4 regions of the Cupriavidus sp. 22TCCZM01-5 genome follow, and region 1 is predicted to be linked to each of the others. Evidence: predicted binding sites of a transcription regulator. Region 1 holds the regulator's gene; each other region holds the start of a gene.
What was found. Region 1 encodes FNR, which switches genes on or off when oxygen is low (the NO sensors DNR and NnrR bind a similar motif). Its sites were predicted from a motif close to TTGATNNNNATCAA; they were not measured.
Positions count from the first base shown of each region.

Region 1 (4,110 bases):
AGCCCAAGGTCATCGAGGAATGCCTTGGTGGTCGCATAGAGCGCTGGCCGGCCTGGCACATCGCGGTGACCGATGACCTCGATCCAGCCGCGGTCTTCCAGCTTCTTGACCACCTCCGTGCTGACCGTCACGCCGCGAATCTCCTCGATGTCGCCGCGCGTCACCGGCTGCCGGTACGCAATGATCGCCAGCGTCTCCATGACCGCTCGGGAATACTTGGGCGGCTTCTCGGGATTAAGGCGATCCAGGTATTCCCGCATCTCCGGTCGGCTCTGGAAACGCCAGCCGCTGGCCAACGCCACCAACTCGACCCCACGCTGGCGCCAGTCCTGGCGCAATTCATCAAGCAGGGCCCGAATCGTGTCAGCGCCGACATCATCGGCAAACAGCCGACGCAGGTCGCTCACGCGCAGGGGCTCCTGCGCACAGATCAGCGCAGTCTCGAGGACGATTTTCGCCTCTTGGGTATTCATGTTGGGTGTGCAGCCTGTCTTTGCACCTGCTCCCGGACGAACCCGGAGCCCTGGACATTGTGGATTCAGCGGTGCGATTGCCACCGCCATCTCGTCGCGCAGCAAACCCGAAAGCTCTTCGCCTCGAGGCCGTGCATCTTCTGTTGCATCGATTTGCCGGGTGTGTTCCGGCAGGAGATTGCCCGGTCACCGGCAAGTACCAGTGCACGAACCTCTTGCACGCGCCCATATGGGCAGACATGGCCTCCGGCTAAAGTCCGCCTCGGCCGCAAGAAAAACGGATATCGGAAGCAAGGCCAGCAATGACTGCACCACGGCCGCAAAGCCAGCCGGACTTTTGAACAGATATTGTGAACCGGATGGACTGCGGAAAGGTTCGGTGCCGAATTGTCGGCGCTTTGCCCGAAACCCTGGGCGCGCCCCCTTTTTGGAAGGGCTGCCGGGCGCCGCTCGGAACCACGCCGCGCGATACCGCAATGGAGATGATTGTATGGCATTCCAGCCCACACCTGCAACCACCGCGCGGCGCCAGAGCGTATGGAGTGGTTTCAGAACACCAGGCAGAACCCATGCTCTGCCAGGGAATGTGGCAACAACACCGCTCGGCCGATTCCCAATGCACCGAATGCCATGACGGCCAAGCCGGCCCCGACCCTTACCCAGCTCCGGCGCGACCAGGCGCGCAAAAGCCCCGAAAAGCTCGACAGCGCCAGCAGATTAGGCAACGTACCGAGGCCAAAGGCGCCCATCACCAGCGCCCCCGAGGGCGCATTTCCGGCCAGCAATGCAAGGGCCAGGGCCCCATAAACCATGCCGCAGGGCACCAAACCCCAAGCCAATCCCATCCCATAGCGGCGTGCCAGGCCGCCCCGCCGAGCCTTGGCTTCCGTCGTCTTTCTGCCCAATCGAGCCATGCCGGCGGCACTGGCGCTAACCGCACGCGCCGCGAGGCGCTCCAGCCACACGATGGTAAAGGCCTCGCCGCGTATCAAGCGCCAGCCAGACAGTAGCAGCAAGGCGCTGCCGACTCCGAACAGCCAGCGCTGAACGGGCAGATAGTCCTGACGCCAGGCCGTCGCCCCCAAGGCGCCCAGCAGCGCACCAAGCAGCATGTAGGTGGAAATACGCCCGACATGCATGACAAGGAGCTCCACGAGCCAGTCCTGTGGGCGCCGCACAACGGCAACGGGTACGCCGGCGGCGCGTTGCTCGACAGCCAGCGCTACGCCACCACACATGGCAGCGCAGTGGAAGCCCCCTAGCAAGGCGAGCATGAAAACACTGAGTAGCACACCAAAAGTCAACTGCAACTCCCTACCGCATCACATCGCGCGTTAAAATGCACGTATTGCGCCCTCGCCGCTCCAATACTGCAGGTTCCAATTGCTAACATCCATCCCCGTCACCGAGATGTCGCCCCGTTGCTCCACTTGCGGCATGGGGCAATTGTGCCTGCCGGTGGGCATGAGCCAGCAGGACCTGCAGAAGATGGACACCCTGGTGCAGGAACGTGTCCGTGTCCACAAGGGCGAAACCCTTTACCGCATGGGCGATCCGCTGACTGCGGTCTATGCCATTCGCTTCGGCACCCTGAAGACGCATGTCACCACGGAAGACGGCCGCTCGCAAATCACCGGTTTCCACTTGCCAGGCGAAGTGGTCGGCCTCGACGGCCTGGGAGAGATGCAGCACGCCTCGGATGCCACCGCGCTCGAAGACACGGAGGTATGCGTCGTTCGCCTGGCCGATCTCCAGTCGCTGTCCATCGACCTGCCATCGTTGCAGCAGCAGTTCCTGCGCCTGATGGGCAAGGAAATCTCGCATGACCAGCTCATGCTCGTCACGCTTGGCTCCATGCGCGCCGAGGAGCGGCTTGCCGCGTTCCTCATCAACCTGTCCGAGCGCTTGTCCGCCCGCGGGTATTCGTCGACCGAGTTCGTCATGCGCATGAGCCGGGAAGAAATCGGCAGCTACCTGGGTCTGAAGCTCGAAACGGTCAGCCGTCTGTTCTCACGATTTGCCGAGGCCGGCTTGATCCAGATCCGTCAACGTCACGTCAAGCTAGTCGACATGGCGGGCATCAAGCAAGTCTACAGCCGCTCCTGCTGAGGCCATCTGACCGCCTCGCGTGGCAAGGCGGTCAATTCCTGCCGCTTCTTACTCCAGCTCGTCCGTTTCGCTGAGCTTTGTCGGCATGGTGTACAGCGTCAGTCCGCTGGACAATGCGCAGAATATCCAGGCCAGCAGGAAACCGATCGTATAGACCGCCTCGCGCGAGGCCTCGATCGGCTGACCGAAGAAATTCAGGTCACCAGGGTCCACCACGGAAAACACAGTTGCCGTGGCAACCCCGGCCATCAGGAACGCCGGCCACAGTACCCACATCAGCCAGCGCAGCCTCATGGCTGCCTCGCTTGCGGTGCCTTGGCACTGCCCGAGGCACCTGCCACCTTCTCGACAACCAGGCCATGCCGGGCCACACCATCGACCACTGGCCGGTCAGGATGAGTGGAAGCCAGCCAGATAGTCACGCCGCAAGCCACCATGGCCAGCAACGGGCCACTCATCAGCAGCCACGGCCACGGCTCTTTCCACCACGGATTGCTTTCTTGCATCGTCTTGCCCCCTTCGTCAACGCCTCATCGAGGCGCTCGCGGTTTGGTACGGCACAGCGCCGACGCGCCGTGCCGCCCTTAGCATCACAAATTGCGTGGCACGATGAAACTGGTAGATTGCCTGATTTGCGCACTACCTTGCCCCGCACCTTCGCTGGTCACTGTCACGCTGATCTTGTGCGTACCTTGCGCGGCATCGTCGATCGGCACGCGAATCCGGATCGGCACCAGCCTGTTCGATGTCGGCGCCAGAGCCTGCGCGTCCGGATCGTACTCGACGGTCATGTTCTTCAGTTCGTCGCTCTCGGCCTTCACGCTGATGCGCATGGGCGCCTCGGTGGTATTGATGAGTTGCAGTCGATAGACGTTTTCGATCCAGCGCCCGTCCACCTCACGCCCAAGCGCCCCGCGGTCGCGGATGATGTCCACTTTCAATGGCGTGCGCAGCGCAAGCGAAGCCACGAAACCTGCAACCATCACCAGCCAGATAATCGAGTAGATGATGGTCCGCGGCCGCACCAGCCGCTTGCGCGCCGCAGCGGCCGACAGCGCCTTGCGCATGGCATTCTCGGACGTATAGCGGATCAGCCCGCGCGGGTAGTCCATCTTGTCCATGACCTGGTTGCATGCATCGATGCAGGCACCGCAACCGATGCACTCGTATTGCAACCCGTCACGGATATCGATGCCGGTCGGGCACACCTGCACGCAGATGCTGCAGTTGACGCAGTCACCTAGCCCGGCCTGGTGATGATCCACCTTGCGCGACCGGCTGCCGCGCGGCTCGCCGCGCCCGACGTCGTAGGTGACCACATAGGTGTCGCGGTCGACCATCACGCTCTGGAACCGCGCATACGGACACATGTACTTGCAGACCTGCTCGCGCATGAAGCCTGCATTCCCCCACGTGGCGAAGGCGTAAAAAAGCATCCAGAACGCCTGCCACGGACCCAGCGAGAAGCTCAGCACCTGGCCGCCAAGCTCACGGATCGGCGCAAAGTAGCCAATGAACGTGAAGCCCG
Region 1 is NZ_JBYOJR010000002.1:191,451-195,560, forward strand. Features, by position in the region: gene scpB (SMC-Scp complex subunit ScpB) at 1-473, opposite strand, end outside; gene AC3FNH_RS02990 (sulfite exporter TauE/SafE family protein) at 1,022-1,777, opposite strand; gene fnr (fumarate/nitrate reduction transcriptional regulator Fnr) at 1,857-2,582, shown strand; gene AC3FNH_RS03000 (hypothetical protein) at 2,631-2,876, opposite strand; gene AC3FNH_RS03005 (FixH family protein) at 2,873-3,088, opposite strand; gene ccoG (cytochrome c oxidase accessory protein CcoG) at 3,173-4,110, opposite strand, start outside.

Region 2 (4,110 bases), on a different contig from region 1:
CCCGTGGTCGGCATGACCGAAGCCGCGCTGGCCAGCGCCTGCCTGCTGGGCCAGCGCTTCTCGATCATTGCGATCTCGCATCGGATCGAGGCGTGGTATCGCGAATGCGTGGCCAGCAACGGGCTCGCCTCGCGCCTGGCCAGCATCCGTTCGCTGCAGGAGCCGCTGCGCGATATCGGCAGCGTGCAGGAAGACCATGCCGCGCGCCTGGAAGAACTGAGCCTGCAGGCCGTGCGCGAAGACGGCGCCGACGTGATCATCGTCGCCGGCGCGCCGCTCGCGGGACTGGCGCGTTCGCTCAAGGGCCGCATTCCGGTGCCGGTCGTCGATGGCGTCAGCAGCGCCGTGCGCCATTGCGAATCGCTGGTCGCGCTGCAGGCCGGCACCACGCGCGAAGGCAGCTTCGCGCGCCCGCCGCGCAAGCCCAATGCGGGCCTGCCGGCAGCGCTCTCGCAACTGCTCGCCTGATCGCACGCTCCTGTGCAAATTTGCAGGGCCGCTCCGCGCCCCTGCGCATTGCCTGCCACCGGGGCGAGTCCTAGACTGCCTGCACGGCCACTGCAAGACGCAGTGGCCGCCCAACGCGACATAGGACATCCTGATGAAGCTCTACTATTCCCCCGGCGCCTGCTCGATGGCGGTCCACATCGCCCTGCGTGAAGCGGGCCTGCCCGTCACGCTCGCCAAGGTCGACCTGATCCACCACAAGCTGGTGGAAGCCGAGCACGGCACCGACGACTACTATACGGTCAATCCGCGCGGCTACGTGCCACTACTGCAGCTTGACGATGGCTCGCGCCACAGCGAAGTCTCGGCACTTCTGCAGTACATCGCCGACCTGGTGCCCGAGCGCAAGCTGCTGCCGGCTGCCGGCACGCGCGAGCGGCTCGAAGCCAACGGCTGGCTCACGCTGGTCTCCACCGAGCTGCACAAGGTGTTCAGCCCGTGGCTGTGGCACAAGGAAACCGCCGACAGCACGGCGCAGGCGTGCAAGGCCAAGCTGCAGCTGCGCTTCGCCGAACTCGACCGCCACCTGCAGTCCCGCGAGTACCTGACCGGCAGCACCTTCACCGTGGCCGATGCCTACTGCTTCACGATCATGGGCTGGGCACGCATGCTGATGATGCCGCTGTCGGCCTACCCGTCGCTGCAGCAATACCTCTCGCGCGTTGCCGCGCGCCCTGCCGTGCAGGAAGCCATGCGCGCGGAAGGCCTGGTCCGCGACTGATCAGGCCATCGCGGCGCGGGCTGGCGGCACGCGGTAGTGGTTAGGCGTGAGCAGGTCCAGCCCGCATTGCAGGTTCTCGACCCAGTCGATAAAGCGCGCCACCATGGCCTTGCCACGAAACGACGGCCCGTGCTGCGGCACGATCCAGTCAATGTCGAGCGTTCGCGCCATGGCCGCCCACAACCGGCAGGCGCGGTTGCCGCTCATGTAGCGCTGATGGAACGGCAGCATGCGCGGTGCATGGGCATCGAAATCCGTGACCGTGGTGCCGGCTTCGCCGGCGCTCGTCATGGCAGCACCCAGGTCGCCCGAGAACAGGATCTTGCTGACCGGGTCGTAGAACTGGAAATTCCCCTCCGAGTGCAGGAAGTGCGCCGGCAGGGCAAGCAGCGAACCGCGGCCGAGCGGGATATGCGCGCCGGCATCGGGAATCGTGACGATGCGGCCGGCGGTCTTGCCCGCCTGGCAGAAATGCGGAAGAAAGCGTGCCCAGACCTTGGAGATGAGCACCTGGCAATCCGACCCCGTCAGCCAGCGCCCGACCGAGGCGACGATATCCGGATCCGCGTGCGAGGCCAGGACGTAGTCAAGCTGCTTTGGCGGAAAGTAGCGGCTGATGGCCAGGTACAGCTCGCTGTAGGTCATGTTGCCGCCGGGATCGATCAGCGCGCCGTGGCCGTGGTCCACCACCAGGAACTGGTTGGTCTGCACCACCTCGCCATGCGCTTCCTCGACCAGGTCGGCAAACATCAGGCAGGTGTGTCCGTCTGCGTCGTACAAGGTGATGCCCATCGTCGCGCTCCGCCATCTGAAAGCGGCGACGTTAATCAGCGGGCAACAATGGGAGCTTGATGCAGGTCAATTTCCGTAAGCAAAACAGCCCGGCCATGGCCGGGCTGTCGCAAGCGAAAGACAGGTACGGACCGCTCAACGCGGGCTGGACAGCAACTGTTCGATCTTCGCCACGAACTGCTTGTCGTCGGGCTTGGTCATGCTGTTGTAGCTGGCCACGACCTTGCCGCTGCGGTCGATCAGGTACTTGTAGAAGTTCCATTTCGGCGCAGTACCGGTTTCCCTGGCCAGCAGCGCGTACATCGGATTGACTTCGCCGCCGCGCACGTGCGACTTGCCGAGCATCGGAAACTTGACGCCGTAGGTGTTGTAGCAGAAATCGGCGATTTCCTTGGACGACCCCGGCTCCTGCGCGAAGTCATTGGACGGGAACCCCAGCACCACCAGCCCGCGATCGCGATACTTGGCGTAGAGCGCTTCGAGCCCTTCGTACTGCGGCGTGAAGCCGCAATAGCTCGCGGTATTGACTACCAGCACGACCTTGCCGGTGTACTGGCAGAGGTTCTGCGGCGCTTCGTCCTGCAGGCGCGGGAACTGGAAATTGAGCGAGGCCGGGCAGTTGCCGGCCGGTGCGGCGGCCGGGATGGCGGCTGGCTTGTCGGCGGCACGGGCGGGGTGCGGCAGCAGGGCAGCGCTGGCAGCGGCAAGCGCAAGCACCGCGGCAAGCATGGCAGGGCGAACGGAAGCGGCGAGGGCGGTGTGACGGCGGGTCATGCGGAGTCTCCTGTCTCGGGAATCGGGACGGCTCGCTGTATCGGGTACGCGATAGTTTACGCCGATGCCGGGCTTGCCGCCGGCCGGCCGCTCAGTCCATGGCCAGCGTGGCGGCGTGTTCGGTGACGCTGCCGCGCAGTTCCAGGTCCGGCATGCAGCGCACGATGCCCAGTGCCAGGAGGGCCGCCACAGCCCCTACGGCAAAGATCAGCTGAAAGCCCGATTCAACGCCCGCGGCAAGCACCTGCCGCACCATCGGCGACAACTGCGCGAGCGCTTCGCTGCCATGTCGCAGCGCGCCCAGGTCCAGCGCCTGCGTGACACCGGCCGCAGCCGTGGCGTGACGGAATTCCACCGTCAGCAGCGTGCCGGCCAGTGCGCCGCCAAGCGCGCTGCCGAGCGAGCGCAGCACCAGCAGCGCGCCCGTGCCGGCGCCCGTGTCGCGGCGCTCGAGCACGTTCTGCACGCTCATCAGCGTGCCGACCATGGTCATGCCCAGGCCGGTGCCGCCCACAGTCATCGCCAGCAGCACCACCGCCAGCGGCACGGCGGGCGTGGACAGCGCCAGCACCGCGAGGCCCAGCACCCCAGCCACGAATCCAGCCGTCAGGATGCCGCGCATGCGGCCCACGCGCGGCGCCAGCCACGCCACGATGAAATTGCCCGCCACGGTGGCCAGCAGGAAGGGCATCACCAGCAGGCCCGACATCGACGCATCGGCGCCGCGCACGAGCTGGAAGTGCAGCGGCAGGGCGAAGATGCACAGGAAGATATTCAGCGCGGCCAGCGCCGAGGCCGCCACGCCCATCACATAGGCGCGGTTGGCAAAGAGCCGCGGCGGCAGCATCGGGTCGGCGGCGCGGCGCTCCTGCCAGGCCAGCGCGGCCACGGCGGCCACCGTCAGCAATGCCAGCAGGCCAAGCTGCGGCGACAGCCAGTCGAACACATCGCCGCCCCAGCTCATCGCCAGCAGGAACGCGACGATGGCCACGGCCAGCAGCAAGGCGCCCAGCCAGTCCACGCGCGCGCGGCCGCCGCGCGCGGGCAGCATGGCCAGGCCGCGGTAGCACATCAGCATGGCCAGCCCGCCCAGCGGCAGGTTGATCCAGAACAGCCAGCGCCAGGACAGGTTGTCGGACACCCAGCCGCCCAGCAGCGGCCCGGCGATCGACGCCACCGCCCATACCGTGGCCATATAGCCCTGGTAGCGCCCGCGCTGGCGCGGTGCCACCACGTCGGCAATGGCGGCCTGGGCCAGCGACATCAGCCCGCCGCCGCCAATGCCCTGCAGCGCGCGGAACAGGATCAGCTGCCCC
Region 2 is NZ_JBYOJR010000024.1:80,287-84,396, forward strand. Features, by position in the region: gene AC3FNH_RS21430 (aspartate/glutamate racemase family protein) at 1-468, shown strand, start outside; gene gstA (glutathione transferase GstA) at 602-1,228, shown strand; gene AC3FNH_RS21440 (oxygen-binding di-iron domain-containing protein) at 1,229-2,020, opposite strand; gene AC3FNH_RS21445 (glutathione peroxidase) at 2,156-2,794, opposite strand; gene AC3FNH_RS21450 (MDR family MFS transporter) at 2,886-4,110, opposite strand, start outside.
Region 2: the regulator FNR is predicted to act here: its motif matches at 2,077-2,090, upstream of AC3FNH_RS21440 (oxygen-binding di-iron domain-containing protein).

Region 3 (4,110 bases), on a different contig from region 1:
GCCTCGAGATCCATATCATGTCGCAGGTCCGCGCCATGCGTTACACGCTCGAGCGCGTGATCCGCGGCCTGGACACCATCTCGGTGACCGGCAACATCCTGCGCGACTACCTGACCGACCTGTTCCCGATCATGGAACTGGGCACCAGCGCCAAGATGCTGTCGATCGTCCCGCTGATGGCCGGTGGCGGCATGTACGAAACCGGTGCTGGCGGTTCGGCGCCGAAGCACGTGGCGCAGCTCGTGGAAGAAAACCACCTGCGCTGGGACTCGCTGGGTGAATTCCTGGCGCTGGCCGTGTCGCTGGAAGAGCTTGGCATCAAGTCGGGCAACGACAAGGCGAAGATCCTGGCCAAGACGCTGGACGCCGCCACCGGCAAGCTGCTGGACAACGCCAAGAGCCCGTCGCCCAAGACCGGCCAGCTCGACAACCGCGGCAGCCAGTTCTACCTGGCCATGTACTGGGCCCAGGAACTCGCCGCGCAAACCGAAGACGCCGGCCTGGCAGCGACGTTCGCGCCGCTGGCCAAGCAGCTCACCGACAACGAGAAGACCATTGTCGGCGAACTGTCCGACGTGCAGGGCAAGCCCGTGGACATCGGCGGCTACTACATGCCGGACGCTGAAAAGCTGTCCGCCGTGATGCGCCCGAGCAAGACGCTGAACGCAGCCCTGGCATCGGTCCAGGCCTGATCGGCACATCCGACCCGCGGGCACCGACGGTGCCTGCCAGGAGCCGGAGGTTGGCATTTCCTGATGCCGCCTCCGGCTTTTTTTGTTTCTTTTCGCCGCCGTGTCGACGTTCGCAGAAATTCAAAATATTTGAATAAGACATCCTGAGCAGACCCCGGAAGCATCGGGATCTCTGGCCTATAGTTGCTTACACGAACGACACACCTGAAACAGGAAGCGTTCTGAAAAATTCAACCAAGCCGGAGATCATCATGTCGAGCACTACCGTTGTCCGTACCGTTGCTTCCGCCCTTCTGCTGTCGCTCGCCGCGGCAGTCGGCGTTGCCCATGCCGCCCCGTCGACGAGCACGCACGCCGGGGATCGCTATGGCTACGAGTTCCGCGTGCGCAATGCGGATCCGTATAGCGACGGCGCCCGCTTCGTCGCCGATGCCCATGCCGGCGACCGCTACGGTTACCAGTTCCGGACAGCAGACCCCTACACCGACGGCGCCCGCACGGTAGCCGGCCTGGAGCGCAGCGGCGTTTCGGCCAGCCCGGCGCGCAGCTTCGACCCCTACAGCGACGGCGCGCACGCCTGACGCAGGCGCCCATCGCGAAACGAGCGAAACGAGACAGGAGATCCCCATGACCGTTCGTGACAACGCACTGATCCTGGCCGGGTGGGTGGTGCTTTGCCTGGGCAGCGGCGTGCTGACGAAGCTGGCGGCCCAGGTGCTCTCCTTCTGAGCCGCTTGCAGCATTCAGGCTGAACGCTTCGTTCGGTGGCGATCCTCGCGACTTGATTTACGGCAAACGAGGCACGGCATCGGCGCGCCATACTGATTGCCACATTCTCGTTACATCGGCACAGGGTCGCGTGCCTGTCACCATGGCAAAGAAATTCCCGCTGCATCCGAGCCATCCCGAGCGCATCTGCTGGGGCTGCGACAAGTATTGTCCGGTGGACGCCATGGGCTGCGGCAATGGCTCGAGCCGCACCCAGCATCCTGCGGAGTTGCTCGGCGACGACTGGCTGGAGTTTGGCGACTGGGGCATCGAGCCCGATCGTCCGAAGGCCAATTGATGCGGCCCCTGGCGTGCTGTATCGGGCCTTGAGACCATTGTCGTGCCGCAGAGCCGCCTAGCCTTCCAGGCCCGGTCACAACGCAGCTTGCCGCGTCAGGCTGGCGTGTTCCGTGCTTGAAGCCAGACACCTGACATCTTATCGGCGGGATTCCAGCCGTCGCCGGACAGTGGTGGCCCGCAAGCACCACACCGGGCTGACCCGCCAGGCTGCGCGGTGCCGATTACAATGCTTTGATCGCGCCATCCCCTACCGGCAGTCTTTTCAACGGACGAACGATCATGCTGAAGCTCCAAGACCCCACCCTGCTGCGCCAGCAGTGCTATATCGACGGACGCTGGACCGACGGCGAACGCCACATCGACGTTACCAACCCGGCCACGGGCGAGCGCGTGGCGCAAGTGCCGCAGTTCGGCGCCGCGGAGGCCCGCCAGGCGGTCGAGGCCGCCAACCGCGCGCTGCCGGCGTGGCGCGCGCGCCTGGCCAAGGAACGTTCGGCGCTGCTGCGCAAGTGGTTCGAACTGATCCTGGCCAACCAGGATGACCTGGCGCGCATCATGACCGCCGAGCAAGGCAAGCCGTTTGCCGAGGCCAAGGGCGAGATCGCCTACGCGGCGTCGTTCATCGAATGGTTTGCCGAGGAAGGCAAGCGCGTTTACGGCGAAACGATTCCCGCGCCGGTCAGCAACCAGCGCATCGTCGTGACCAAGGAGCCTGTGGGCGTCTGCGCGGCGATTACCCCCTGGAACTTCCCGGCAGCCATGATCACGCGCAAGGCCGGCCCGGCGCTGGCCGCCGGCTGCACCATGGTAGTCAAGCCAGCGTCGCAAACCCCGCTGACGGCGCTGGCACTGGCGGCGCTGGCGGAGCGGGCCGGTATCCCGGCCGGTGTCCTGTCGGTGATCACGGGCTCGGCGGGAGCCATCGGCGGCGAACTGAGCAGCAACCCGCTGGTGCGCAAGCTGACGTTCACGGGTTCCACCGAGGTAGGCCGCGTGCTGATGGCGCAGACCGCATCCACCATCAAGAAAGTGTCGATGGAACTCGGCGGCAATGCGCCCTTTATCGTGTTCGACGATGCCGACCTGGATGCCGCGGTCGAGGGCGCCATCATCTCCAAGTACCGGAACGCCGGCCAGACCTGCGTCTGCGCGAACCGGATCTATGTGCAGGACAAGGTCTACGACGCATTCGCGCAGAAGCTGGTGGCAGCAGTCGCCGCGCTGAAGGTCGGCAATGGCATGGACGAAGGCGTGCGCATCGGCCCGCTGATCGATGAGAAGGCCGTGGCCAAGGTCGAAGAGCATATCGCGGATGCGCTTGGCAAGGGCGCGCGCGTGTTGCAGGGCGGTCATCGGCACGGGCTTGGCCATACGTTCTTCGAGCCGACCATCCTGGCCGACGTCGCGCCCGGCATGCTGGTCGCGCGCGAAGAAACCTTTGGTCCGCTGGCGCCGCTGTTCCGCTTCACGACCGAGGACGATGTCGTGGCCATGGCCAATGACACGGAGTTCGGCCTGGCCAGCTACTTCTATGCGCGCGACCTCGGCCGCGTCTGGCGCGTCTCGGAGCGGCTCGAATACGGCATGGTCGGCGTGAACACGGGGCTGATCTCCAACGAGGTCGCGCCGTTTGGCGGCGTGAAGCAGTCCGGTGTCGGCCGAGAGGGCTCACACTACGGCATCGAGGACTACCTGGTGATCAAGTACACCTGCATGGCCGGCATCTGACCGGCGCCCGCCGCGCGGCGGTTAGCGCTTGGCATTGGCGCGGGCCGCGCGGCGGGCCAGGTTCGGCCACTCGCCGGCATCCGGCCGGCAGGTCTCGCGGAATCGTTCGAGCTGTTCGTGGAAGCGCCGCATCAGCTCGAACTGGTAGGCTGCGTGCTCGAAGCTGAAACGGGTACCGAACTCATAGAGCGCGCTCTCGGCAGCGTGCGAGAGGCGCTCCAGCCGCTGGGCCAGCGCCCGTCCTTCCACGCTGCGGTGCCGCCGCAAGCGCCAGCTCAGGGCCTCCTGGCCATCTTCCAGCAGGCTCTGGTCGAGGTAGCCCAGGCAGCCAGCCGCCGCGCGTGCCTCGTACATGGCGCAAAGGTAGGCACAAAGCACCGACAGGCGCCGGTTCATTTCCCCCCCGCGCAGCAACAGGTCGCGCGCGCCGGCCCGGAAGCGCTCGGCGGTGCCGTGGTCGGTCTCCGCCCCGGCCTGCTGCGCATACTCTGCCAGCGGACGAACGCCCAGCGACAGCCCCGGCGGCAACACGCTGGTGATGCGTTCCGCCAGCCCGGTCTGCAGCGCGCCGTCCAGTTCGCAGCAGCTTGCGCAGTCCGCGTCGACATAGAAATCCAGGCTG
Region 3 is NZ_JBYOJR010000027.1:37,777-41,886, forward strand. Features, by position in the region: gene AC3FNH_RS22655 (NADP-dependent isocitrate dehydrogenase) at 1-692, shown strand, start outside; gene AC3FNH_RS22660 (hypothetical protein) at 944-1,273, shown strand; gene AC3FNH_RS22665 (DUF3079 domain-containing protein) at 1,564-1,758, shown strand; gene gabD (NADP-dependent succinate-semialdehyde dehydrogenase) at 2,040-3,488, shown strand; gene AC3FNH_RS22675 (hypothetical protein) at 3,510-4,110, opposite strand, start outside.
Region 3: the regulator FNR is predicted to act here: its motif matches at 1,474-1,487, upstream of AC3FNH_RS22665 (DUF3079 domain-containing protein).

Region 4 (4,110 bases), on a different contig from region 1:
GTCCATGCGCGGGAATCCGGGGACGTCGCCGGACGTCTCGGAACCGTCTCTTTTGGCCCTGCCATGAGGCCTTTGGGGCTATAATCGCGAGCTATTTCCGTCAAGACGCAGCCGCACCGCGTTGGCAAACGGTGGACAGTACTGAACCACGCAATCAGAAGGACCCAGGCGTTCTAGGGCCCCATAAATCAAGCCGAGCGTGAGCGGCTGAAGGTTTCCTGCAAAACTGAGAGTTCTGTATGAGCGACGTCCAACACCAACACGACGAACACGAGTCTCCCATCAAGACGCCAAAGCAGCTGATCGCGGTGGTGATCGCTGCGTTCCTGGTCCCGATCATCGTGATCATCCTGCTGGTCAATTTTGTCGGCCATGGTTCCAAGGAAGGTGCCGGTTCGATTACCACGGCCGAAGCCATCAATGACCGCATCAAGCCGGTCGCAGCGCTTGAGATCAAGGACGCTAATGCGCCGCGCGTCTTCAAGACCGGCGAGCAGGTCTACAAGGAAGTCTGCGCTGCCTGCCACGCCACGGGTGCGGCGGGCGCGCCGAAGTACAGCAACGCTGGCGACTGGGCCGGCCGCATCGGCCAGGGCTTCGATGGCCTGCTGAAGTCCCTCCTGAACGGCAAGGGCGCCATGCAGGCCCGCGCGGGCACCACGCCGGACGACTATTCCGACTACGAACTGGGCCGCGCCGTGGTCTACATGGCTGACGCCGGCGGCGCCAAGTTCCCCGAGCCGCCGGCTCCGGCCGCCGCTGCTCCGGCCGCCACCGCGGCAACGGACGCTGGTGCCGCACCTGCGGCAGCCGCCGCCCCGGCAGCGCCCGCTGCTGCTGCGCCGGCACCGGCCGCTGCACCTGCCGCGGCGTCCGCCGATGTGGGCAAGAAGGTCTATGACCAGGTCTGCGCCGCCTGCCATGCTGCTGGCGTTGCCGGTGCTCCCAAGTTCGGCGACAAGGCCGCCTGGGCACCACGCCTGAAGGAAGGCATGGACGCTGTCCACAACTTCGCGCTGAAGGGCAAGGGCGTGATGCCGCCGAAGGGCGGTTATGCCGGCCCGGACGCCGACGTGCTCGCCGCCGCCGACTACATGGCGAGCGCTGCCAAGTAATACCGGCTGCGCTGTAAAAAAAGCCCGCGACTGGTTCGCGGGCTTTTTTTTGGTTCTTCGCCTGTCGCCGTGCGCCAGGAATGGCGCCGCCGGTTCAGACCACGCGCGAGTACCGCGGCACGAACCGCACCGGCTCGGCACCGTCGTTGGCGGCTGGCTGCGCGGCAGGCGGCCGCGCGGCATCTTCGCGCAGGTACCGGTCGAACACCATGGCCACGCGGCGCACGAGCAGGCGGCCCAGTATGGTCACCTCGATGCGGCCCGGCTCGCGGCGGACCAGGCCATCGGCACCGAGCCGGTCGAGATCGCCGAGCTCCGCGGCGAACACGTCCGCGAAATCGATGCCATGGCGTGCCTCGATCTGCGCGATGTCGAGCACGCCGTTGCACATCAGCGCGCCGATGATCTCGCGGCGCAGATGATCGTCGCGCTCCATCGCGAAGCCACGTATGACCGGCAGCCGGCCGTCGTCGAGCGCAGCGTAATAGTCGTCCAGCGTGCGCGCGTTCTGCACGTATCGTCCCGCCACGGCTCCGATCGCGGAAATGCCGAAGCCGAGCTGGTCATAGCCGGCATGCGTGGAGTAGCCCTGGAAATTGCGCTGCAACCGGCCCTCGCGCTGGGCCACGGCGAGGTCATCGTCGGGCAGCGCGAAGTGGTCCATGCCGATATAGACGTAGCCGGCGGCGGTCAGGCGCTCGATCGTGGAGACCAGAATGTCGAGCTTCTCGCCCGCGCTCGGCAAGGCGTTTTCATCGATGCGCCGCTGCGGCTTGAAGACGTGCGGCAGGTGCGCGTAGCTGTAGACCGAGAGCCGGTCCGGCCGCAACGTCAGTACCCGCTCCACCGTCGCGTTGAAGCGCGCCGTGGTCTGGTGCGGCAGCCCGTAGATCAGGTCCAGGCTGACCGAGCGGAACCCCAGTTCGCGCGAAGCATCGACCACCGCCCGGGTTTCCTCGAACGGCTGCACGCGATGGATGGCCTGCTGGACTTCGGGATCGAAATCCTGCACGCCGAGGCTGACACGGTTGAAGCCGAGTTCGGCGAGCAACGCCATGCGTTCGTGGTCGACGCGGCGCGGATCGATCTCGATCGAGTGCTCGCCGTCGGCCGGCAGGTCGAAGTGCTCGTGCAGCGAAGCCATCACGCGGCGCATCTCGGCCGGGTTCAGGAAAGTCGGTGTGCCACCACCCCAGTGCGATTGCAACACCTGCCTGCGCCCGCCAAGGTGTGCCGCAGCAAGGGCCATTTCGCGCCCTAGGTAGCTCACGTATTTGGCGCTGCGCCCATGGTCACGCGTGATGACCTTGTTGCAGCCGCAGTAGTAGCAGATGTTCTCGCAGAACGGGATGTGCAGGTACAGCGACAACGGCGCCGGCGCCGCCGCGCCGCAGTCCGCCAGCGCAGCATGATAGGCGGCTTCGTCGAAGCCGCCATGGAAGCGGTCTGCCGTGGGGTAGGACGTATAACGCGGACCGTTGCCGTCGATTCGGCCTGCCAGCGCGCGGAAGTCGGACAAGGCGCGGCGGTCGAGCGCCGCGGATGGCGTGGATGACGTGTTCATGGGGGCGGACTTATCGGGGAGTTTGACGGTCCATGCTAGTTCCGCGACGCGTGCAGGGACTTGACCCGCGTCAAGCACCACCGCCGCAATGCTTGCGCACACCCCTCGTGAGCGGGGGGACTGCGTCACATTTCTGTCACGGATGCCGGATACGCTGCGCCCCGCATCTCCGGCAGCCACCGCCCGGATCGCTCAGCCAACCGTGTTCCCATGCCTTCAATCCTGCCCTGTTTGCCGTACCCATCGCTGCGCGGCGAAGCGCTGCCAGACTCCCCGCGACGCCGCCAGCTGATGCTGGCGCTTGGCGGACTGGCCGCCACGCCGCCGGTCCTGGCCCAGTCACCGGCCCGGCGCACTGCCGTGGTCGGGCACCTGCTCGACCGCAGCGGCGCGCAGGCCGATCTGGCGCGCGACTATCTGGCGGGCGCCAAGGTCATGTTCGACGCGGCCAACGCCACGGGAGGGCCCGTGCGGATCGCGCATGTCGTGCGCGACGCCGATGCCGATCCGCGCGCGGCGCTCGCGCAGGCACTGTCGCTCGTGGATAGCGAGCATGCCGAGTTGCTGTTCGGTCCGGGCGACCGGTTGCTGCCCGCGCTGGCGGCCTCGCCCGAACTGCACCGGCGCGGCGTGCAGATCGTGGCGCCGCTCTCGGGCCTTGCCCTGAGCGCGGACAACGTCTGGTTCACGCGGGCCGACTACCAGGCCGAGCTCGACGCCGCGGTGAAGCAGTTGCGCGACTATGGGCTGACCCGCGTGGCCCTGGCGGTTTCGGCGGAGTTCGCCGCCACCGCGTCCGGCAACGGTGCATCGTGGCTGACCCGGCTGGAATCCACGACGGGCACGCGCGCGGTGCCGCTGGGCGGCAGCCCGGACGCCGCAGCGCGCACCATCGCGGCGCAACGGCCGGGTGCCGTGATCGTAGCGGGCGATACGCTCGCCTATGCGAGCCTGGGCCGCGCGCTGGCCGCGCAAGGCTGGTACGGATTCCTGGTCGGGTTGTCCGCGGTCAGCCCTGCGGTCGCGCGCGAAGTGCTCGGCGCAGGCTACCCGGGCGGCATGGTGCTGACGCAGGTCGCCCCCGGCCCGCAGGCCGCCACGCTGCGCGTGGTCAAGGAGCATGTGGCCCGCATGAAGCAATACCTCGATGAACCGCCCTCGCCTGCGACCATCGCCGGATACATCGGCGCGGCGTGGCTGGTGCGCGCCCTGGGCGGGTGGCACGGCAACGGCACGGTGGAACTGCGGCGCGCGCTGCAGGCACGCATCGACGTGGGCGATTTCACGCTCGACTTCACGCAGGGCCAGCGCGGCTCGCGCTACGTGCAGCTGGCCGCTTCAGGCGCGCGGTAGGTCCCTGTGGCGCCTTTGTATCAGGCCCGATACACGGGCGTGCGCGCCTGAGATCAAGGCGATAAGCGGAGTGCGGGG
Region 4 is NZ_JBYOJR010000010.1:53,641-57,750, reverse strand. Features, by position in the region: gene AC3FNH_RS12155 (c-type cytochrome) at 240-1,115, shown strand; gene hemN (oxygen-independent coproporphyrinogen III oxidase) at 1,210-2,679, opposite strand; gene AC3FNH_RS12145 (ABC transporter substrate-binding protein) at 2,890-4,032, shown strand.
Region 4: the regulator FNR is predicted to act here: its motif matches at 2,740-2,753, upstream of hemN (oxygen-independent coproporphyrinogen III oxidase).